Phyllobacterium zundukense: one gene and its partner. The protein of the gene in region 1 interacts with the protein of each later gene in a pairwise test. Links are inferred from orthologs where the notes say so. Each region holds a gene or a part of one and is shown on either strand. Other genes may lie near its edges. The genes, in order: N8E88_RS18245 and N8E88_RS27395.

Evidence for each region.
Region 2: the proteins of N8E88_RS18245 (region 1) and N8E88_RS27395 interact in binary tests that used the Escherichia coli proteins (3 or more experiments, as listed by UniProt). The link is inferred for Phyllobacterium zundukense from one-to-one orthologs.

Annotation. Positions count from the first base shown.
Region 1 is NZ_CP104973.1:1,192,339-1,204,460, reverse strand. The notes cover bases 2,897-5,868. They hold N8E88_RS18245 (P-II family nitrogen regulator), read right to left. Parts: upstream 4,566-5,868; coding sequence 4,227-4,565; downstream 2,897-4,226. Other genes in these bases: N8E88_RS18235 (ubiquinone biosynthesis hydroxylase), read left to right, coding at 5,783-5,868; tesB (acyl-CoA thioesterase II), read right to left, coding at 4,823-5,692; N8E88_RS18250 (ammonium transporter), read right to left, coding at 2,897-4,200. Also shown: N8E88_RS18265 (DNA translocase FtsK), read right to left, coding at 1-861; N8E88_RS18260 (TetR/AcrR family transcriptional regulator), read right to left, coding at 1,258-1,800; N8E88_RS18255 (SDR family NAD(P)-dependent oxidoreductase), read left to right, coding at 1,903-2,703; more of N8E88_RS18250, read right to left, coding at 2,776-2,896; more of N8E88_RS18235, read left to right, coding at 5,869-7,012; N8E88_RS18230 (aldo/keto reductase), read right to left, coding at 7,020-8,060; N8E88_RS18225 (OsmC family protein), read left to right, coding at 8,306-8,734; N8E88_RS18220 (YkvA family protein), read left to right, coding at 8,816-9,190; N8E88_RS18215 (succinate dehydrogenase iron-sulfur subunit), read right to left, coding at 9,212-9,991; sdhA (succinate dehydrogenase flavoprotein subunit), read right to left, coding at 10,067-11,887; sdhD (succinate dehydrogenase, hydrophobic membrane anchor protein), read right to left, coding at 11,896-12,122. UniProt on the Escherichia coli protein: Involved in the regulation of nitrogen metabolism. Regulates the activity of its targets by protein-protein interaction in response to the nitrogen status of the cell.
Region 2 is NZ_CP104973.1:3,060,923-3,073,071, reverse strand. Bases 359-3,357 are described here. They hold N8E88_RS27395 (two-component system sensor histidine kinase NtrB), read left to right. Parts: upstream 359-1,280; coding sequence 1,281-2,435; downstream 2,436-3,357. Other genes in these bases: ntrC (nitrogen regulation protein NR(I)), read left to right, coding at 2,438-3,357; dusB (tRNA dihydrouridine synthase DusB), read left to right, coding at 359-1,281. In the rest of the region: N8E88_RS27405 (bifunctional 2-C-methyl-D-erythritol 4-phosphate cytidylyltransferase/2-C-methyl-D-erythritol 2,4-cyclodiphosphate synthase), read right to left, coding at 1-88; more of dusB, read left to right, coding at 292-358; more of ntrC, read left to right, coding at 3,358-3,898; N8E88_RS27385 (YfbU family protein), read left to right, coding at 4,115-4,591; N8E88_RS27380 (DUF1993 domain-containing protein), read right to left, coding at 4,653-5,162; N8E88_RS27375 (GGDEF domain-containing protein), read right to left, coding at 5,295-6,083; N8E88_RS27370 (aldo/keto reductase), read right to left, coding at 6,273-7,247; N8E88_RS27365 (sensor histidine kinase NtrY-like), read left to right, coding at 7,526-9,790; N8E88_RS27360 (nitrogen assimilation response regulator NtrX), read left to right, coding at 9,792-11,153; N8E88_RS27355 (MBL fold metallo-hydrolase), read left to right, coding at 11,261-12,025; N8E88_RS27350 (lactonase family protein), read left to right, coding at 12,034-12,149.

The DNA of each region.
Region 1 (12,122 bases):
GCCGGGCTCGCGCCGGCCATCGGTCTGGGCGCTTTTCTGACGCGAAACCGCAACGTCAGGGAAATCACCGTCATGCCGCGAGCCGATACTGCGTGCGCTGCTATAGAGCCCGGCGCTACGACCGGAAAACCGGCGGAACAGGGCTTTCGTGCTCAGGAACCAATGGGTCAAGGCGCCGAGAGCGAGCAGGCCACCGCCTCCGCGATCGTCATCATCATCCTCGTCGTCGTAGTCATCATCTTCGGCGACGTGGCGCGTGGACTTCTTGGTGACCACCGGTTCGCTGTCACGGTAGGTGATGCCACTGGCAAAGCCAAAGATCCAAAGGGTCGGGATGGCAAGAATGGCAACCATGATCATGGCCAGACCACCACGGGGGAACGTGCCGATAAAGATGCCGGGTATCTTGAGGACCATATCACCAAAGACACCGCCAAGACCAATAGGCATTGGCCAGCTTTCCGGTATGGCGAAGCAGCCGGCGATCGCCGCAGCCAGAAGCGACGCGCAAAGCCAGGCGACGGCCCGGCGCGGCATACGGTCGACACCACGCCCTGTGAGAAAGAGCCCGCCCCAGAAAAGCGCCGGCATCAGTGCCACAACCATGGAAAGACCGAAGAACTGCATGCCGAGATCGGCGAAGACCGCACCGGGATAACCGAGGGCATTGCGGGTCGGATTCGACGTGGCGTGACTGAAGCTTGGATCGAGCACGTTCCAGGTGGCGAGGCTGCCGATGGCAAAGGCCACGAAGCCGATAAGTCCCAGCCCCCACAGGATATGAATCTGCCTGCGAAACAGGCTGGATAACCCGGTTCGCTGATCTTCAATGGCATAGGAGGAAAGGTATCCTTGACGCATGAAATCCGGCCCCGCGTGAACGCATACAGAACGGCTGCGAGCAGCCGCAAATCATAGAGTTGATTCTGACGTTACGGTGCGGATGGTTAAGGGGCCATTAACCATGGGGAATGAGTGGGACGAAATTAGCAGGATCAGCGGTAAAGGCGCTGTGCGTGGTTCGACAAGCTCACCATGAGGGAGTTGTGTGGATTGCAGAGAGTCAAGTTCTGGAGTGTAGGCGATGATCATCGCCAGTTGCAGCACAACAACCTCCCTCATGGTGAGCTTGTCGAACCACGCAGGGAATTTCTTTCCCCCGGCAAGAGAGGTGGCTCTCAAAACAAAAAAGAGCCCCGGAAAACCCGGCCCTGCTGCTCCTTTTCAAGATTGTTCTATCAGCTGTGATACGCGGCGTCACTTCGGGCTAATCCACTCACGCGTCTGCGACAGCAGTTCATCAGACAAATTCGGGTCATCGCTCATCCGGGCCAAGATGACTGCTCCCACCATCGCCGCCCAGCTCCCAATGGCAGCCCGACGTTTGTTTTCCGCAGTTGCCCCAGGAGCCGAGCGACTCAGGCGCTCGATGTGCTCTCGCAAGCCTGCCGTCATCGCTGCACGGGCCTCTGGCGATTGATGGATGGTTTGGCCGGCCAGCCCCGCCGTTGGACATCCGCCTGCGATATCATCTCGGTGACTTTCCGAAAGGTAGGTCGCCGCGTACCGCGTCAGATCGAGGTCCTCCGGTATCCCGGCTGAAACGATGTGGGCCAGGGTTTGAACGATCAGGTCATCTTTCGAATTGAAGTGCCCATAAAAAGCGCCATGGGTGAGAGACGCCGCCTTCATCACATCCGCCACCGTCACCGCCTCGAATCCGTGGGCCCTGAAAAGCCTGCCAGCCGCCTCCAGGATCTTTTGCCGGTTTTCCGCCACTCGCTCACGACTGACTTTCATTACGTCCTCGATTTTTCACTTGACTTTAATCATGATAGCGATCATGAATACACTAAACATGATGACGATCATGATTAATAATCCAAACTCAAGGAAAAAGCAATGAAAGCCAAACCCACCGTCCTTATTACCGGAGCCTCCACGGGCATCGGTGCTGTTTATGCCGACCGTTTCGCAAAACGGGGGCACGATCTGGTATTGGTTGCTCGAGACCTGGCTCGATTGGAAACGCTGAGCGAGCGCCTACGCCGTGAAACCGGAGCCAATGTCGATATCCTTCAAGCTGATCTCACCGATGAGGTTGAGCTGGCCAGGGTGGAGTCGCGCGTACGTGAGGATGCGCGCATTGGCATACTGATCAACAACGCCGGCGCCAGCGCAGCTGGCGGGTTCGCCGATCAAACGCCGGACGACGTGGCCAAGCTCATAAGCCTCAACACGACTGCGCTGACCCGGCTGATCAGTGCTGTTACGCCACGTTTCATCGAAGCCGGGGCAGGGTCGATCATCAATATCGCCTCGGTTGTTGGATTGGCTCCTGAGTTTGGTCTAACCGTCTACGGAGCGACAAAAGCATTCGTGCTGTTCCTCAGCCAGGGGCTCCAGCTCGAACTTGGCCCAAAGGGCGTGTATGTCCAGGTGGTGCTGCCGGCGGCAACGCGAACAGAAATCTGGGAGCGGTCTGGCAGGGATGTGAATGCACTTCCGGCTGTGATGGAAGTAGAGGAACTCGTTGACGCAGCGCTCGTGGGCTTCGATCGTCGCGAGTCCGTGACTATTCCGCCGCTTCCGGATGCCGATCAATGGAAGGCTTTCGACATGGCTCGACAGCTGATGATTCCGAATTACGCGCAGGTCCACGCTGCCGATCGTTATCAGCCTGAAAAAGCGCTCGCAAGTTAAGCCGGGACGCCATGCTCAAAAAGAAAAGGGCCCGGAAACCGGGCCCTTCTGGTTCTTTTCAAGGTATTTCTATCAGCTGTGGTAGGCAGCTTCACCGTGCGAGGTGAGGTCGAGGCCTTCACGCTCTGATTCGGGCGATGCGCGCAGGCCGACGATGAGATCGACGATCTTGTAAAGGATCGCGCTGCCGATACCGGACCAGAGCAGTGTCACGGCGACACCCTTGAACTGCGCCCACAGCTGAGTCGCCGTACCTGCATAGCTGGCGGCGAAATCGGCAGTCGAATAATCGACGATGCCGGCGCCACCCAGTGCCGGATTGACGAGGATGCCGGTGCCGAGAGCACCGATGATGCCGCCGACGCAATGGATGCCGAAGACATCGAGGCTGTCATCATAGTCGAACGTGTTCTTCACCACCGCGACGAAGAAGTAGCAGACGACGGTGACGACCCCACCGAGCACGATGGCACCCATCGGACCGACGAAACCGGCAGCCGGGGTAACGGCAACCAGACCGGCAACTGCACCCGATACGGCACCGAGCATCGAGGCTTTACCACGCAGGAAGGATTCGAGGATGATCCACATCACCGCAGCAGCAGCCGTTGCGACAAAGGTGTTGATCATGGCAAGGCCCGCATAGGCATTGGCTTCGAGGTTGGAACCGGCATTGAAGCCGAACCAGCCAACCCACAGCAATGACGCACCGATCATGGTCATCGTCATGGAGTGCGGTGCCATGATGTCTTTCTTGTAGCCGGTACGCTTACCGATCATCAGAGCGCCGACGAGACCTGCAATACCCGCATTGATATGAACGACGGTACCACCGGCAAAGTCGATTGCGCCGAAGCCGAAGATCAGGCCGGACGGATCGGAATAGGCGCTTGGACCACCCCAGAACCAGACCATGTGAGCGATCGGGAAGTAGACGAAGGTAACCCAGAGAATGACGAACAGGATGACCGCTGAGAACTTCACGCGTTCAGCGAACGCACCGACGATAAGCGCCGGCGTAATGCAGGCGAAGGTCATCTGGAAGACGACATAGACCAGCTCGGGGATGGCAACGCCCTTCGTGAAGGTTTCGGACATCGTCGTCACGTCGACGCCTTGCAAGAATGCCTTCGACAGGCCACCGACAAACGAATTGCCGGGTGTGAAGGCCAGGCTATAGCCGTAGAACACCCAGATCAGCATCACCACAGCGGTGATGGTGAAGACCTGCATGAGAACCGAGAGCATGTTCTTCGAGCGGACAAGACCGCCATAGAAAAGCGCGAGGCCAGGGATGGTCATCAACAGCACAAGCACTGTCGAGATCATCATCCAGGTGGTGTCGCCCTTGTCGACTGTGAAGGCTGGCGCTGCGGCGGCGGGAGCTGCTGGCGCGGCCTCCTGAGCGAATGCGGCCAGCGTACCGATAGCGACCAGTGCCAGCGACCCGAGAAGGGTGCTGCGCGCCGCAGATGTCAGACTGGTTGGAATTTTCATTATTGTCTCCTTGAACCCCAAATAAATCACAGCGCGTCGGTGTCGGTTTCGCCCGTGCGGATACGGACGGCCTGCTCGATGCTGAGAACGAATATCTTTCCATCACCGATCTGACCGGTCTTGGCAGCCGTGGTGATGGCTTCAACGGCAGTGTCGACGAGCTCGGATGCGACCGCTACTTCCACCTTCAGTTTCGGAAGGAAGCTGACGGCATATTCCGCCCCGCGATAAATCTCGGTGTGCCCTTTCTGGCGGCCATAACCTTTCACCTCGGTGACGGTCAGGCCCTGGATGCCGACAGCAGTGAGTGCTTCGCGCACTTCGTCCAGCTTGAACGGCTTGATGATGGCCATCACAATTTTCATTGAATATACCCCTGCGCTTTGCGCGGCGCCTTTCAGGTGGAATTACTCGAAAGGCTTCACATCCGCGTTGAACCCATCGCCTAAAGCCGCTTGCGGCAGTCGGTGACTGCTAAGGAGTATTCAAGTTCTGTGCCAGACTCGAAATATAACGCCAAGCCATTGATTACAAATGTATATTTTTAACAATTGACGGCATGATTACGCAATACGATGCAACATGCCTAAAATTTAGGCAAACTCGGCGGGCTTTAAAAACGTCACGCTTCGGAATGCACACGAATTAGGCCTTCCTGTGCTGTCGAGGCAATCAATATGCCGTCACGGCTATAGATTGCACCACGATTAAAGCCACGCGCTCCGGATGTACTGGGGCTGTCTGCCGTATAAAGCAGCCAATCGTCGAAACGGCAGGGCCGATGAAACCACATGGCGTGGTCGAGACTGGCGACCTGCAGGTCGCGATCGAAAATCGATCTCCCATGCGCATAGAGCGAGGTATCGAGCAGCGTCATGTCCGACAGATAAGCCAGCACCGCCGCCTGCACGGCGCGATCATCCGGCACGGGACCTGTGGTCTTGATCCAGACATTCTGCTCGGGCGGCAGCTTCTCGCGCGAAAAATAGTGCGCGAGCGACAATGGCTTCATCTCGATGGGCCGGTCTTGCTCCCAGTACTTGCGGATAGCGGCAGGCGCATTCTGCAGATATTGCTCTTTCAGGTCGCGGTCGCTGATGAGATTTTCCGGTTCGGTGACGTCGAGCGGTTTGGGCTTTTGATGTTCGAGTCCCTCCTCCTCGATCTGGAAGGAAGCTTCCAGCGAAAAGATCGCGTGGCCGTGCTGGATACCGACGACCCGCCGCGTGGTGAAGCTCGAACCGTCGCGAATACGATCGACCTCATAGATAATCGGCACTTTCGGATCGCCGGCACGCATGAAATAACCGTGCAGCGAATGCACATGACGCAGAGGATCGACGGTGCGCTGTGCTGCGACCAATGCCTGGCCGATCACCTGGCCGCCGAAAACACGTTGCCAGCCGGATTGCGGGCTGCGACCTCGAAACAGGTTGTGTTCAAGCATCTCAAGGTCGAGTATGGACAAAAGCTCATTCATGGCGTCAGACATGATCGAAGTCTCCCGTTCGCGCGTCCAACGCTTGCAACAGGAACAAGAGCACAAGTCAAGCGCCGCATAACTGCAACCCGGAGGCAAACCATGGTTGAACGAAGCTCCCCGCAAGACATCACCATCGCCGGCGCAGGCTATGTTGGCCTCGCGACAGCAGTTGCGCTGAAATCATCGGCGCCGCACCTTGCCGTTACGATTGTCGACGCGGCGCCCGCCGGCGTATGGCGTAACGATACGCGCGCCTCCGCTATCGCTGCCGCCGCAAGCCGCATGCTGGACCGCCTTGGATGCTGGGAGGCGATCCTTCCCGAAGCGCAACCCATTACCGAGATGATTGTCACCGATTCGCGCACGTCCGATCCTGTACGACCCGTGTTCCTGACCTTCAACGGCGAAGTCGAGCCGGGCGAGCCATTCGCGCATATGGTGGAGAACCGCATCCTCAACGCATCGTTGCGCAAGAAGGCGGAAGAGCTTGGCGTCACCTTCGTCGAGGGCGCGCCGGTAAACGGTTTCGAACATGGCGAGGCAGATCTGACGGTCCGTTATTCTGACGACAAGAGCTTGCGAACCCGGCTGCTGATTGCGGCCGACGGCGTCAAATCCCGCCTGCGCGAGATGGCCGGCATCAAGGTCGTGAACTGGGAATATGGCCAGTCAGGTATCGTCTGCACCGTCGCGCATGAGCGCCCGCACCATGGCCGGGCCGAGGAACATTTCCTTCCCGCCGGACCCTTTGCGGTGCTGCCGCTCAAAGGCAACCGCTCTTCGCTGGTCTGGACTGAACGGACCGCCGATGCAGAACGCCTGATCAACGAGGATGATTTCGTTTTCGAAGCCGAGCTCGAACAGCGTTTTGGCCTGAAACTCGGCGAGGTACATGTGGAAGGCGCGCGTAAAGCTTTTCCGCTCGGTCTTACCCTTGCCCGGGATTTCGTCAAGCCGCGCTTCGCGCTGGTGGGCGACGCAGCGCATGGTATCCACCCGATCGCCGGGCAAGGTCTCAATCTCGGCTTCAAGGATGCGGCAGCGCTGGCGGAAACCATCGTCGATGCCGATCGGCTCGGGCTCGACATCGGTTCGGTAGCGGTGCTCGAACGCTACCAGACCTGGCGGCGCTTCGACACGGTGCAGATGGGCGTCACCACGGACGTTTTGAACCGGCTGTTTTCCAACGACAACGTGCCGGTCCGGGCGCTGCGCGATTTTGGTCTCGGCCTTGTCGAACGGATGCCGCGGCTCAAGGGATTCTTCATCCGCCAGGCCGCGGGACTATCGACGACAGCGCCGAAACTGCTGCAGGGCCAGCCGATCTAGACTTGCTCTAGAGCGGTCGCGGATATCTGCGGTAGATCGCGTTTATCTCCCTGAGGAGTTCCGGTGGCAGCGTGATCTGGCTTGCCCAGATATCGGTCTTCAATTGCTCCATCGATGTTGCCCCGATAATAACCGAGGTCATGAACGGCCGCGACAGCGCAAAGGCGATCGCCATCTGCGCCACATCGAGATTGTGCTTGCGGGCGAGTTCAATATAAGCGCGAACCGCAGGCGCGGAGTATTCATTGTTGCGCCATAGACCGCCCGGCTGAATCGAGCCGCGCGTGCCCGCCGGCGTTTTCCCATCGAGATATTTGCCGGTCAGCACGCCGGAAGCCAGCGTCGAATAGGCGAGAAGGCCGACATCCTCGTGATGGCTGAGTTCGGCAAGATCGAGATCGAAGACGCGCTGGATAAGGCTGTACTCGTTCTGCACAGAAGCAATGCGGGGCAGATCGTGACGCTCGGAAAGCTTGAGCCATTGACCGATCCCCCAGGCCGTTTCGTTGGACAGGCCGACGTGGCGGATCTTGCCTTCCTTGACCATATCGCCAAGCCCCTGCAGGGTCTCTTCGATCTGCGCGACGACCTGCGACTTGTCCTGGTTCTGCGGTGCATACTGCCATGCGGTACCGAAATGATAATGACCGCGGGCGGCATAGTGGACCTGATAAAGATCGATATAGTCGGTCTGTAGACGCTGCAGACTGCCTTCAACCGCTTCACGCACGCTCTGGCGATCAGGCGGGGTTCCATTGCGGATCCAGCTATTGCCGCCGCCGGAAATCTTCGACGCCAGCACGAATTTGTCGCGCTTCCCGGTCTTCTTGAACCACGTGCCGATATAACTTTCGGTTTTGCCGTAGGTGTCCGCGCTCGACGGAATTGCATAGACTTCCGCCGTATCCATGAAATTGATACCCGCATCCAACGCATAGTCGATCTGGCTGTGTGCATCGGCTTCGGTGTTCTGTGCGCCCCAGGTCATGGTGCCGAGGCAAATTTCAGTGACGTCGATATCGGTCCTGCCGAGTTTCTTCAGTTTCACGGGATGATTCCAGTTCTGGCGATGAGAATTGAATAGTCTGAACGGAAGCGTGTGAGACCGTTCCATAAGGGAATTGTTTTTTTAGCCTGATGACAGCATTTCATCAATATGGGATTCTCTTCTTGCTGCCAAAGGTTGAGCGAATTCCCGACATGCATCTGTCTCGGAACTGCACTATGCTCGGCGCGTTATGCTTTTATCGAAGACCAGCCGGCTCGATACTTCAACCACGAGGGAGACGACAAATGGACAGACAAGCAACAGCAATCTGGAAAGGCGCGCTGAAAGATGGTCAAGGCACGCTCGACACCCAAAGCGGCGCGTTAAAGGGTCTCCCTTACAATTTCAAGGCGCGTTTCGAGGACGCAAGCGGCACTTCCGGTACCAATCCCGAGGAACTGCTCGGTGCGGCCCATGCGGGTTGCTTCGCCATGCAGCTTTCACACTTCCTGGCGGAAAACGGCACCCCGGCTGAAAAGCTCGAAGCCAAGGCGGTCGTGACGCTTGATCCGGCCAAAGGCGCGATCACCAAGAGTGCGCTGATCTTGGTCGGCAGTGTTCCGGGTATCGATGCAGCGACTTTCAGCGAGCTTGCCAACAAAGCCAAGGCCAACTGCCCGGTGTCAAAGGCGCTCGGCGCGATCGAACTTACTCTGGATGCAAAGTTGGCTTGATTGTCAGCCAACCTGCCGAATGAGTTGCGGGCGCTCTTGCGCCCGTTATTGTGTATGGCGATAGGCCGGATCACTTAACTTATGATTGCATCGCTCAAACAGTGGGCGCGAACCATCAAACGCGATGTCGTTGCGCTCTGGCTCGCCGCGCGTGATCCGCGTGTTCCGTGGTATGCGAAAGCAGTCGCCGGGGGCGTTGCCGCCTATGCTCTAAGCCCTATCGACCTTATACCGGACTTCATTCCGATCATCGGCTATCTGGACGATCTCATCATAGTACCGCTTGGCATCATGCTGGCGGTCAAACTTGTGCCTGACGCTCTCATGCACCAATTCCGGAACGAAGCCACGCGCCGCGCCAGACCGGTGAGCAAGGAGGGGCTGATCTTTGTAGTGCTGGTCTGGACGCTGGCGGCTATTGCGTTGCTGTGGGTTTTCTGGCCGAATTCCGCCTAGCTTCCTTCGGCCGGGACGGCATCAGACCCGCCGCTCCACCATCATCTTCTTGATTTCGGCGATTGCCTTGGCGGGGTTAAGACCCTTCGGGCAAGCCTGCGCGCAGTTCATGATCGTATGGCAGCGATAGAGCCGGAACGGATCTTCCAGATTGTCCAGACGCTCGCCCGTTGCTTCGTCGCGGCTGTCAATCAGCCAGCGATAGGCCTGCAGGAGAACTGCCGGGCCGAGATAGCGATCGCCATTCCACCAGTAGCTTGGGCATGAGGTCGAGCAGCAGGCACACAGGATGCACTCGTAAAGGCCATCGAGCTTGGCACGATCGTCGTGGCTCTGCAGCCATTCCTTGGCTGGCTCGGGCGAAACCGTCTTCAGCCACGGCTCGATCGAACGATGCTGGGCATAGAAATTGGACAGATCCGGCACCAGATCCTTGACGACCGGCAGATGCGGCAGCGGGTAGACCTTCACAGCGCCCTTGATCTCATCCATGCCCTTGGTGCAGGCGAGCGTATTGGTGCCATCGATGTTCATGGCGCAGGAGCCGCAAATGCCCTCGCGGCACGACCGGCGCAATGTCAGTGTCGGATCGATCTGGTTCTTGATCCACAACAGACCGTCGAGAACCATGGGCCCGCAATCGTCGAGATCGACATAATAGGTATCGATACGCGGGTTCTCGCCGTCGTCCGGCGACCAGCGGTAGATCCGGTACTCGCGCAGATTGTTTGCTCCCTGCGGACGATCCCAGGTCTTGCCGGGCCGCATCTGCGAGTTCTTGGGAAGTGCAAGTTCAACCATAATATTCTGGTCTCTCTATTTGTTCTTTCGCAATCCTAGACGGAAAACCGGTACCCACTTTTCCTGGGACTGCTTTTAGTACACACGCGCTTTCGGCGCGATCTTGGCGAGGCTGATGCCGCCATCCTCCTCCTTGAGCAACGGCTCGAGGTGAACAGGACGATAGCCCAGCGTGACCTTGCCATCCGGCGCCAGCCAGGCAAGACTGTGCTTGCGCCAGTTGACATCGTCGCGGTTGGGGAAATCCTCGTGCGCATGCGCGCCGCGGCTTTCCTTGCGCGCTTCGGCTGCAACGACCGTGGTGATGGCATTGGCCATAAGGTTTTCGAGCTCAAGCGTTTCCACCAGATCGGAATTCCAGATCATCGAGCGATCGGTGACCTTTACATCCGGCAGCTCGTTCCAGATCTGTGCCATACGGTTCACGCCCGACTTCAGCGATTCCGAAGTGCGGAACACCGCCGCATCTTCCTGCATGGTCTTTTGCATCTTTTCGCGCAACGCAGCAGTCGGAATGCCGCCATTGGCATGACGCAGGCGGTCGAAGCGGTCCATGATCTTCGTGACAGAAGCCTCATTGATGTCCGGGATCTTGGCGTTGCGATCGATCACCTGGCCAGCGCGGATCGCAGCCGCGCGACCGAACACCACAAGGTCGATCAGCGAATTGGAGCCGAGACGATTGGCACCATGCACCGAGGCGCAACCCGCCTCGCCCACCGCCATCAGACCGGGCTGGATGCGGTCCGGATCTTCTGCAGTCGGATTGAGCGCTTCACCCCAATAATTGGTCGGAATGCCGCCCATGTTGTAGTGAACCGTCGGAATAACCGGAATCGGCTCCTTGGTGAGATCGACGCCGGCAAAAATCTTCGCCGATTCCGAGATGCCTGGCAGGCGCTCGTGCAGGACGGCCGGATCGAGGTGATCCAGATGCAGGAAGATGTGATCCTTGTTCTTGCCGACGCCGCGCCCTTCGCGGATCTCCAGCGTCATGCAGCGTGAAACCACGTCGCGCGATGCCAGATCCTTGGCGGAGGGTGCATAGCGCTCCATGAAGCGCTCGCCTTCGGCATTGACGAGGTAACCGCCCTCGCCGCGCGCACCTTCCGTGATCAGACAGCCAGCACCATAGATGCCAGTCGGGTGAAACTGGACGAATTCCATATCCTGCAGGGGCAAGCCCGTGCGCGCGACCATGCCGCCGCCATCGCCGGTGCAGGTATGCGCCGACGTTGCGGAGAAATAGGAGCGGCCATAGCCTCCCGTTGCCATAACCACCATCTTGGCGGCAAAGCGGTGGATCGTGCCGTCGTCGAGGTTCCAGGCGACAACGCCTGTGATCGTACCCTCTTCATCCTGAATGAGATCGAGCGCGAAATATTCGATGAAGAACTGCGCATTGTGGCGCAGGCTCTGGCCATAGAGCGTGTGCAAGATGGCGTGGCCGGTACGGTCGGCCGCCGCGCAGGTGCGCTGCACGGGTGGCCCATCGCCATAATTCATCATGTGACCGCCGAAGGGGCGCTGGTAGATCTTGCCCTCTTCGGTACGCGAGAAAGGCACGCCGTAATGTTCGAGCTCGTAGACGGCGGCCGGCGCTTCCCGCACCAGATATTCCATGGCGTCCGTATCGCCGAGCCAGTCCGAACCCTTGACGGTGTCATACATATGCCACTGCCAGGAATCGGCACCCATATTGCTGAGCGAGGCAGCAATGCCGCCCTGCGCCGCAACCGTGTGCGAACGGGTCGGGAAAACCTTGGTGATGCAGGCTGTCTTCAGGCCTTGCTCCGCCATGCCGAGCGTGGCGCGCAGGCCGGCGCCACCCGCACCGACGACGACCACATCGAATTTATGGTCGACGAATTTATAGGCTTTATCTGTTGGTGCCATAGTAGAGTTTAAACTCCAAAGCTCAGCTTGAGGATCGCAAAGATGCAGACAATACCGACGCCAAGGGCGAAGAACGTATTGAGCATCAAAAGCACGACCTTCGCGCCTTCACCGTGTACATAATCTTCAATGATGACCTGCATGCCGAGGCGCATGTGATAGAGACCGGAGACGAGCACCATCAACAGCACAATGGCGGTCAGCGGGTGGGACAGGGCGGCCTTTGTCTCGACAT
Region 2 (12,149 bases), 1.9 Mb from region 1 along the record:
CGATCTTGCGATATTGCTTTGGTCCTTCAACGCTTTGGCCTGCGCGTTCACCGCGTCCGGCCGCTACAATGACCGCAGCTACCCGCATTTCCTTATTGTCAGACTTCCCCGGCACGCTTCTCTCCGTTCGATGCAGACTGCGTTACCCTTTGCCAAACGGAAAGACCAGTACTTTAGCAACGAAACGGATCGAAATCCGGCCATTCACTGTACGCAATGCCTTGCGAAGAGGCACGGACGTGTCTAAAGGATAGGCTATTACGAAATTGCATACGAAACAGGCAGAATCGCGTGATCGAACTGGATCAACCACTGGATGTCGGCGGGGTACATTTGCGAAACCGCGTGTTTCTGGCGCCGATGTCCGGCGTCTCCGACCTGCCGTTCCGCCAGTTGGCGTGGCAGGCGGGAGCCGGCATGGTCGTATCGGAAATGGTTGCAAGTGCAGAGCTTTGCACGCGCGAACGCGGCAACCTGTTGCGCCTCAGGGGTGATGGATTGGGCACGCACGTTGTGCAGATCGCAGGCCGTGAAACCCGATGGATGGCGGAAGCAGCGCGGATCGCCGAGGGCGAGGGTGCTCATATCGTCGATATCAACATGGGTTGCCCGGCCAAAAAGGTAACCGGCGGCTTGTCGGGTTCGGCACTCATGCGCGATCTCGATCATGCCTTGGCACTGATAGACGCAACGATCGGTGCTGTGCGCGTGCCGGTTACGTTGAAAATGCGGCTCGGCTGGGATGACGATAGTATCAATGCGCCGGAGCTAGCTGCGCGTGCAGAGCAGGCCGGGGTTAAAATGATCACAGTGCACGGCCGTACGCGCTGCCAGTTCTATGAAGGCAAAGCTGATTGGCACGCCATTCGTGCTGTCAAGGACACTATTGCGATCCCGCTTGTGGCCAATGGCGATGTCCAGAACCGCGCCGATGCTAGGGCAATTCTCGAGGCCTCGGGTGCGGACGCTGTCATGGTGGGGCGCGGATCGTACGGCCAACCTTGGTTGCCAGGGACGATCGTTCGCGGAAGCAGCCAGGATGCCAGCCACATGATCGCCGATTATGCAGTCGCGCATTACGACGCGATGCTCTCGCATTATGGCGAAGCCACGGGTATTCGCCATGCGCGCAAACACCTTGGCTGGTATCTCGATAAACACGGATTCGATGTAGAGCCCGCTGTCCGCGCGTCGATCATGACCGAAACCAATCCGCAACAGGTTGCACGACGTCTCCACGCTGCGCTCTCAAATACAGAAGAAATGAGGAAGGTGGCCTGATGACAGCATCGGATAAATCTATGCTGGGAGACCGGTTGGCGGGCATCGTCCTGAATTCGATCCGGCACCCGGTTATCATGCTCGATGATGCAGGTTATATTTCCTATGCCAACGCCGATGCTGAAGCATTCTTCCGCTCAAGCGCCAACATTTTGAGCCGTAACACGCTGGATATGCTGCTACCGTTCGGCAGCCCACTGCTGGCACTGGTCAAGCAAGTGCGCGAAAACCCGTCACCGGTCAACGAATATCGTGTCGACGTCTCGTCGCCACGGCTTGGCCAGGACCGGATTGTCGATCTCTATGTCACGCCTGTCAGCGAATCGCCCGGTTCGATCGTCATCCTTTTCAAGGAACGCTCCATGGCGGAAAAACTCGATCGGCAGATGACGCATCGCGGCGCGGCGCGTTCGGTTACCGGCCTTGCGTCCATGCTGGCGCACGAGATCAAGAACCCTCTTTCTGGCATCCGCGGAGCCGCGCAACTGCTTGAGACTGGTCTTTCCGACGATGACCGGGCGCTGACACGATTGATAACCGATGAGACCGACCGGATCGTGTCACTCGTCGATCGTATGGAGGTTTTCTCCGACGAACGCCCGATAGAACGGGAAGCAGTGAACATTCACGTGGTGCTCGATCACGTCAAAGCCATAGCCAAGAATGGTTTTGCCAACCATATCAAGTTTCACGAGGACTATGATCCGTCGTTGCCTTACGTATTCGCAAATCGCGATCAGCTCGTTCAGGTGTTCCTCAATCTTGTAAAGAATGCAGCCGAATCGATCGGCGCCAACGAGCCAGGCGAAATCACGCTCTCAACCGCGTTCCGTCCAGGTATCCGCCTGTCTGTTCCAGGTATGCGTACCCGGGTATCGCTGCCACTCGAATTTTGTGTTTCGGACACCGGTGGGGGTGTGACGCCCGATATCATGCCACATCTCTTCGATCCGTTCATAACCACGAAGCCCAATGGTTCCGGACTTGGCCTGGCTCTGGTCGCCAAGATCGTCGGTGATCATGGCGGCGTTATCGAATGCGATTCCGTGCCGCGGAAGACGACGTTCAGAATTCTCATGCCCGCATGGCAGAGCGGTCCGCTTGACGACGACCATGCAGACGACAGTCCATATACGAAGAAAGCAGGGTCCTGATTATGAGTTTGGGCAGTATTCTCGTCGCAGATGACGACGCAGCAATTAGAACGGTCCTCAATCAGGCGCTCTCCCGTGCAGGCTATGACGTCCGCATAACGTCCAATGCAGCTACCTTGTGGCGCTGGATATCGGCGGGCGATGGCGATCTCGTAATCACCGATGTGGTGATGCCCGATGAAAACGCTTTCGATCTTCTGCCGCGCATCAAAAAATCGCGACCCGATCTGCCCGTCATCGTCATGAGTGCGCAAAACACCTTCATGACTGCCATTCGTGCCTCTGAGGCGGGAGCCTACGAATATTTACCAAAACCGTTCGATCTGACGGAACTGGTCAGCATCGTTGGTCGGGCACTTTCGGAACCGAAGAAAAAGCCGGAAAAATGGGCTGCGGACGAACAACCCGATACAATGCCGCTGGTTGGCCGCTCGCCAGCGATGCAGGATATCTATCGGGTATTGGCGCGCATGATGCAGACCGACCTGACGGTGATGATCTCCGGTGAGTCGGGTACTGGCAAGGAGCTGGTGGCGAAAGCTCTGCATGAATATGGCCGCCGGCGCAAAGGTCCGTTCGTTGCTATTAACATGGCAGCGATTCCGCGTGACCTTATCGAGTCCGAATTGTTCGGCCATGAGCGCGGGGCTTTTACCGGTGCTCAGAACCGGTCGAGCGGACGCTTCGAACAGGCCGACGGCGGTACCTTGTTCCTCGACGAAATCGGCGATATGCCGATGGAAGCCCAAACCCGGCTTTTGCGCGTGTTACAGCAGGGCGAATACATGACCGTCGGCGGGCGCACACCGATCAAGACCGACGTGCGCATTGTTGCTGCCACCAATAAGGATCTGCGCACCTTGATCAATCAGGGCCTTTTCCGGGAAGATTTGTACTATCGTCTCAATGTCGTGCCGCTGCGCCTGCCGCCTTTGCGCGAACGCGGCGAAGATATTCCGGATCTCGTGCGGCACTTTTTCAAAATGGCGGCGAAGGACGGTCTGCCTGAAAAACGTATCATGGCTGATGGCCTTGATCTTATGCGGCGTTATCCTTGGGCAGGCAATGTGCGGGAATTGGAAAACCTCGTCCGCCGTCTTGCTGCGCTTTACCCGCAAGAAGAGATCAATGCGGACGTCATCGAGGCTGAACTCAAGGCCGACCTGCGGCCAGCCGAGCCATCGTCGAATTCAATTGCGGACCAGGATGTAACTATCGGCCAGGCGGTCGAACTGAACATGCAGCGCTACTTCCTTTCCTATGGAGACGACCTGCCACCCGTCGGTCTTTATCAGCGTGTACTGGAGGAGATGGAATATCCACTTATCCTTTCCTGCCTGACGGCGACACATGGGAACCAGATCAAGGCTGCCGAATTGCTGGGACTCAATCGCAACACATTGCGCAAGAAAATCCGCGAACTGGGTGTCAACATCTACAAGAGTGCCAAGAATGAACGCTGAACGGGCGGTATTCGCTCTTTAAGAAATCATTAATGGGTCCTGACCCTAGGTATTAGCAAATGATTCACCAGTTCTGACAATATCAAAGGAAGATAAAATTGTAACTACTGCGACAGAGCCTTTTTAAGGTGAGTATGTGCAGAGTAATCACCAGAAATCTCGTGAATTAACGCAACCGGTAACGTGCCGAATTGCCATTCGATCACACGGAGGTGCATGGTGTTCAGTTTTGCAGAACGATTGATGCTGTTCAATCAATACGAAATCTTGAAGAAGCTTGATCCGCAGAAATCGAGCCTTTACGCGCGGCACCAGGAAGTCGTGGAGAAGGGTTTCGAGAGTCTTTATGAAGATCTCGGAATCTCAACGACGACCCTGAGCAAGGAAGAGGCCCAGGAAATGGACGACATCCTTGCGCTGTTCCGCGCAATAAAGGCTTCAAGTGGGGGAGCGGCCAGCAACATGCCAGGCAAGACGGCGTTTGTTGGCTTTGGCCCGAGCCAGCCGGACGAGCGTTTCGCCTATGCCGACTTCCTCAGCAACATCCTGAAGTTCCCGCTGGAAGTCTCCAACAGCCCTGACAATCGGCCGGAACTGCAGCTTGAAAAATATCGCACCATGCTGAAGCGATGGGACGAAATCGGCAGGAAGCGTGAGCTTTCCGCTGACCAGATCGAACATCTGGTCGCTTGACCTGCACAGATATAAATGATTGTGGCCGGCATTGCCGGCCACAATCATTCAGGCTTGACGTTCAACCCAATGAGCCAAGGTAGTCGAGTTTCCCGACAGGCACGCCGTTGTGGCGCAGAATGTTTTGAGCTGTCGTGACATGAAAATAGAAGTTCGGCAGAACGAATTTCTGGATGTAGTCTTCGCCGCTCAACACCACGCCGGACTTGCCGAATTTCAACGTGACTTCCTTATCCGCAGTGCCATCGAGCGCTGACGGATCGACGCTCTCTAAAAATGCTACTGTCTTGGCGATACGTTCGCGCAGCTCGGCAAAATCCGCTTCCTCATCGGGAAATTTCGGAACTTCGACCGACGTCAGGCGAGCGATTACGCCCTTCGATGTGTCACTGGCCCGCTGGATTTGGCCAGAGAACGGCAGCATGTCCGGCGCCAGACGTGCATTGACGAGAACCGCCGGAGCAATTTTCTTCTCCTCTGCGAATGCCTCGGCCTTGTCGATCAACGACGAAAGAACGGCGAAACCCCGGACAAACGCCGGAACGGAAATCTTGTGCATGGATAATGACATAGGCGTGCTCCTTTGAAGCATTTCAGAACTTGCAGAATCTATAATCGAGATGAAATTTAGAATGGAGTTGTGACATTGGTAGTGCCAAGCGCAAATACGTCGCTGGCCCTCTTTTTCAAGGCCACCTGGCAGCTAAATCTTGCGAAGTTTGGGTTCAAAAATTGTGGCGGGACTATCATCGGCATGAACTATGCGGTTTCGCCCCTGGCTCTTCGCTGCATAGAGGCACTTGTCGGCAGCCACCAACGCCTCCTCCAGGCCTTGTCCAGGTCGGTGAATTGATATCCCGACGCTTACCGTCACGTCGAGATCGCCTATCCGGAGGTATTTGGAGATATCCCGAACACCAGAGAGAATCCGGTGCGATATCCAATCGGCCTTTCCAAGGTCCGCACCCGTCAGGAAAATGGCGAACTCCTCGCCGCCGAACCGCGCGGCAAAATCCCACTCGCCAATGGTGGACCGGATAAGAATTCCAATTTCCTGGAGTACTCCGTCTCCAACGGCGTGGCCGTACCGGTCGTTGATCGACTTGAAATGATCGGCGTCGATATAAAGGACTGCACCGGCACTTTTGTCCGGATCGCATAAGGCGATCTGTTTCTGCGACTGCATGTAGAATTCGTTGCGGTTCGACAGACCGGTAAGGTCATCTTTGCGCAGGGCAAGATCAAGTCTCAGGGCGGTTTGCTTCAAACGATAATTGAGCCCGACGAGAAAAGCACCGAGCGGAACACTCACGACAACAACAATGATTGTGGTGACGATGAGCGCCACGTCGAGACGATCCAGTCTGACAACCAGGAAGAAAAGAACCGTGAGCAAATCCGAGGCGGCAATCGCCATGCCGACCATGATCGCGACCTGTCTTAGAGGTGGCAAGTCGCCGAATTTCGTCATCCATAAATCGTAGGTCGTCATTGCCGTCCGCCGAGTGTGTCTTTACTCCATATATCGACAGGACGATAAGGAAAGCTCTTTACGAACGGTGTAATTTTAACAGTTGTTGTTTTTATCGTACGTTTGACTGAGGCACATTATTTCAGCCACATGTTTTATAAGCGCGCTCACAGCTGGAACTATCGCAAAAGGATGCAAAACTATTTGCCATCAAACAAAACCCATGACGCGATGCGGAATATAGGGCGCTTCCAGCGCAGCAATTTCATCGTCAGATAATTTTATTTGAAGAGACGCAACAGCATCATCTAGATGTGATGCTTTCGTAGCGCCGACTATAGGAGAAGTAACCTTGGTCAGAACCCAGGCAAGTGCTATTTGTGCACGTGGCAGTTTTCGTTGCTCTGCTATTTTTGCAACTGCACTTACAACCTTCCTGTCAGCATCTTCAGTACCGGCATAAAGCGTTTTACCGAATTCGTCGGTTTCAGAACGGGCGCTGGTTTCGTCCCAGTCACGCGTGAGCCGGCCGCGGGCGAGGGGGCTCCATGGAATGACGGCAATGCCCTCGGCCTTGCAGAGCGGTAACATTTCGCGCTCTTCCTCGCGATAGAGCAGATTCACATAGTTTTGCATGGAAACGAAGCGTGTCCATCCCTTCTGACTCGAGGTCGCAAGCATTTGGGCGAGCTGCCAGGCATACATGGAAGATGCCCCGATATACCTCGCCTTGCCGGATTTCACGACTTCATGAAGAGCTTCCAATGTCTCTTCGATAGGCGTCTGGTAGTCAAAGCGATGGATCTGGTAGAGGTCGACATAGTCAGTGCCCAGCCGGCGCAAGCTCGCATCGATTTCCGCGAAGATGGCTTTGCGGGAAAGGCCCGCGCCGTTCGGCCCCTGGCGCATCCTGCTGTTCACTTTTGTGGCGATGACAACCTCTTCGCGCGTACTGAAATCGTTGAGCGCACGGCCAACAATCTCCTCGCTGGAGCCGTCTGAATAAACATTCGCCGTGTCGAAAAAATTGATACCAAGTTCCAGCGCTTGCTTGATGAATGGCCGGCTTTTTTCTTCTGAAAGCGTCCAGGCATGGTTGCCCCGATCAGGCTCGCCGTAGCTCATGCATCCGAGACATATACGCGAGACCTCGAGACCGGTGTTGCCGAAACGCACATATTCCATCTCAGTTCTCCATTTTTACAAAGTCGAGGTGTCAACGTCGGACCACGCGGCCCGTGCCAACGCGCCAGATTGACGATGTTTCCGATAGTCGTAAGCCGTTTTGTCGATTTTGGAATGGCGATAGCAAGGTATAACAAGAAATTGACGACAGATTAGGCCCGCGACCCGGATCCGGCAATTGTGGGTAAGTGCTGACAATCAGCATTGTTTCGCGACAAAACGTTGCATTTCCGCCACAATGTGTTGCATGAGTGCCACGTGTGGGAATCACGATAGCGATGCTTTTATCGAATTCGGTCAACCTATCTGGAAATTCGACGGCTGGCGCGACGAGCGGCGGCATCCAGAAGTTTTATTCAAGGGCTGGAATTGCGACGGTTGTCCTCGCACTTCTTACGACAGGCGTAACTTTTCTGATTCTGACCGGAATGACGCCAATCCGCCCAGACAGCCAGACTACGTTGCTGCTCACAAGCATCAATGCGGCGCTGATTGCGGCGCTCATGATGCTCATCGGACGGGAAGCCTACCGGATCGCGCGGGCAAGGACACGCGGAAAAGCAGCATCGCGCCTACATGTGCGTCTGATCATACTGTTTTCGCTTGTCGCCGCTGTGCCGGCAATGATCGTCGCTATTGTCGCGTCCATTACACTCGATCTCGGCCTCGACCGCTGGTTCGAGATGCGGAGTACGACCATCGTCAATTCGTCGATCAGCCTCGCCAACTCCTACATTCAGGAAAGTGCGCGCAATTTGCAGGGCACAACGCTGGAAATGGTCAATGACCTCGATAGCCAGCGCACGCTTTATAATCTCGATCGCAGCGGCTTTACCCGTTTGCTCACCCAGCAGGCGCTGGGACGGGGGCTTCTTGGCGCATCGCTGGTCAGGTCAAATGGTGAAACCGCTGTGCGCGCCGACATCAAGACCGACATCGCGATACCTGCAGTAGCAAGGTCGGTATTGGAGACTGCATCGGACGGCAAGCCCGTGCTTATTCCGCCAGAACAAACCAATCTCCTGAGTGCGGTCATCATGATGCGGGAAATACCGGGTCTGTTTCTCTACACGGTGAGGCCCGTCGATGCGGACATTCTCAGTTCGAGCCGATTGATGGAGAAACGAACCGCCGACGAGCAAGCATCCGCCGGCGACGGGGTAACCACGCAGATCCTTTTTGCGCTGCTCTATTTCGGCCTGACCCTCACGCTGCTCCTATCGGCTATCTGGACTGGCATAGCTGTTGCTGACAGGCTCGTGCGCCCCATTCGGCTGTTGATTGGTGCAGCTGATGATGTGGCAACCGGTAATCTCGATGTCTCGGTTCCCGTACATCGCAATGACGGGGATATCGGTTCTCTTTCGCAGACGTTCAACACAATGGTTCAGCAGTTGGGGACACAGCGCAATGATCTCGTTGCTGCCAAGGATCAGATCGATGAGCGGCGACGGTTCTCCGAAGCGGTCCTTTCGGGCGTGACCGCTGGCGTTATCAGTGTCAACGGCGACGGTGTCATAGGCATTGTCAATCGTTCTGCTGAAACCATGCTCTCGCTCGACCCGGCAGCCGCTATTGGCAAGAACCTGACTGCGCTCGTTCCGGAGATCGGACTGGTTTTCGAAGTCGCGCATGCAACGGGCCGCTCTGTCTATCGCGAGCAGGTGACCATGTCGCGTCGCGGCAGCGCGCGGACCTTTAACGTCCAGATTACCGTAGAAGATGCTGAATCGATTGATCATTCGTACGTTGTGACCGTGGATGACATCACCGATCTGGTGGAGGCGCAGCGTTCCTCCGCATGGGCTGACGTTGCAAGGCGCATCGCGCACGAGATCAAGAATCCGCTGACACCAATTCAACTTTCTGCCGAACGTTTGCGCCGTCGCTATAGCAAGGTGATCACCGAGGACCGTGAAGTTTTCGATCAATGTACCGAAACGATCATACGGCAGGTCGGTGATATCGGCCGAATGGTCGATGAATTTTCCTCCTTCGCGCGCATGCCGAAACCCGAAATCAAGGCAATGGATTTGCGCGAGGCTCTGCGCGAGGCCTCGTTCCTCGTGGAGGTCAGCCGTAGCGATATCCGTTTCGAACGTGACTTTGGCAATACCCCGCTTATCGGTCAGTTCGACAGTCGTTTGATGGGCCAGGCTTTCGGAAATGTTATCAAGAATGCCGCTGAATCCGTTGAATCCGTTGTGAAAGAGACTCATGCCAACGGACACATTCTCGTCAGATCCAGACAGGACGACGCGACGATCGTCGTGGAGATACTTGATAACGGCAAAGGCCTGCCACGCGAACACCGGCAGCGGCTGCTCGAACCGTACATGACGACTCGTGAAAAGGGTACCGGACTTGGTCTTGCTATCGTCAAAAAGATTGTCGAGGACCACGCTGGACATCTCGAATTGCATGACGCGCCGGAAGATTTTTACGGGGGCCGGGGCGCTATGATCCGCATGACTTTTCCAACCACGCAGACCGTTACGCCGGTCGAAGCAGAGACCGATAAATCGGCAAAACAGGTGAATTAACATGGCATCTGATATTCTTGTGGTCGACGATGAGGTCGACATCCGTGAACTTGTGGCTGGCATCCTCAGCGATGAAGGCTATGAGGCCCGCGTCGCATCCGACGCCGATAGCGCGCTCGCTTCGATAGATGACCGCATACCCCGGCTGATTTTCCTCGATATCTGGATGCAGGGCAGCCGCCTGGATGGCTTGGCGCTCCTGGACGAGATCAAGCTGCGGCATCCGGAGATCCCGGTCGTTATGATTTCCGGTCACGGCAATATCGAAACGGCCGTTTCGGCCATTCGCCGCGGTGCCTATGATTTTATCGAGAAGCCTTTCAAGGCTGACCGTCTGATCCTGATTGCCGAGCGTGCCTTGGAGACATCGAAGCTGCGCCGCGAGGTTTCGGACCTGCGCAAGCGCTCGAGCGAAAGCTTTGAACTTCTTGGCAGTTCGCTCTCCATGAACCACCTTCGCCAGACTATTGAACGGGTCGCGCCGACCAACAGCCGCATCATGATCACAGGGCCTTCCGGTGCAGGCAAGGAACTGACCGCGCGTGCCATTCATGCCCTGTCGACACGTTCCAAGGGGCCGTTCGTCAATCTGAACGCGGCAACCATCACTCCAGAACGAATGGAGGTCGAGCTATTCGGCACCGAATCCGATGGTGGTGAGCGCAAGGTCGGCGCCCTGGAAGAAGCGCATGGCGGCATTCTCTACCTGAATGAGATAGCTGACATGCCGCGAGAAACCCAAAACAAGATCTTGCGTGTTTTGGTGGATCAGCAGTTTGAGCGGGTAGGGGGCACCAAGCGGATCAAGGTCGATGTTCGTATTATTTCTTCGACCGCCCAAAACCTCGAGGCAATGATCGCCGAAGGACGTTTCCGCGAAGATCTGTTCCATCGGCTCGCGGTCGTTCCCGTTATCGTGCCGCCATTGGCTGACCGGCGTGACGATATCCCAGCACTTGTCGAGTTCTTTATGGGGCAGATCGCCGATCAGGCAGGTATCAAGCCGCGGAAGATTGGCCCCGATGCAATGGCGGTGCTGCAGTCGCATTCATGGCCGGGCAATATTCGCCAGTTGCGCAACAACATCGAGCGCCTGATCATTCTCGCCCGGGGCGACGATCCTGAATCGGTGATCACCGCTGATCTGCTGCCCGCCGAGATTGGCGATACGCTGCCAAAACCACCAACGGAATCGGACCAGCACATCATGGCGCTGCCATTGCGTGAAGCGCGGGAGCGGTTTGAGAAGGAATATCTGATTGCCCAGATCAATCGCTTTGGCGGAAACATCTCACGCACGGCCGAGTTCGTTGGCATGGAACGGTCGGCACTACACCGCAAACTGAAGTCCCTCGGCGTCTGATCAAGTGTCCAGTCCGGCAGCCTTTCGACGCCCCGGCACATCCTTGCCCGATTTTGCGTGAACGCCTTGTGCAATGTCGTGGAACAGCACAGAAAGAGACCGGCGATATGAAATTGCAACTCCTTCGCAACGCAACGCTGAAACTTGACTATGCCGGCACGACTATCCTGATCGATCCGGATTTCGGGTCGAAGCACGGCCGTCCATCGTTCACGGGCCGCTCACCCAATCCAATGGTCGAACTGCCGGTATCGACGGAGGAAATCCTTGCCGGAGTGGACCTTGTCATTGTTTCGCATCTGCATGCGGACCATTTCGACAAGGTCGCGCAGGAGCTTGTTCCCAAGCATTTGCCTCTCATTTGCCAACCAGGCGACGAGGAAAAAATCCGGTCATTCGGCTTCATCGACGTTACGCCTCTGACGGGCAGATTGACATATGCAGGTATTCATTTGACCCGTCGCGACGGCAATCACGGCTCTGGTCCTGTGCTCGAAAAGATGGGAAACGTCATTGGCCTCACGATCGAGGCAGACGGCGAACCATCGATCTATTGGACCGGCGATACGATCCTCTATCCGCTCGTGCGCGAAACAATTGCTACATTTGCTCCGGACATTATCATCACCCATTCCTGTGGAGCCAAATGGGACGATGTGCTGATTGTCATGGATGCCGAACAAACTGTCGATATCTGCCGTATTGCTCCCGAAGATACGAGAATCATAGCGACCCATATGGAAGCGTTGGATCACGCAACTGTTTCCCGCGATAACCTGCAAGCCTATGCGAACGCCCACGACATCGCTAAGCATAAGCTGCTTATTCCCAGCGACGGCGAGATTCTCCATCTCTCCACCCCTAACGCATGAGATCAACGATGCCAAAAACCTTTGCTTTTGTCGGTAACCTGAATCGCAATGCCTTGCCCGGTAAGGGAAAGGGCATCAGTGTCTTTCAATTCGATGATGAGACGGGAGATATGACGCTCACGAG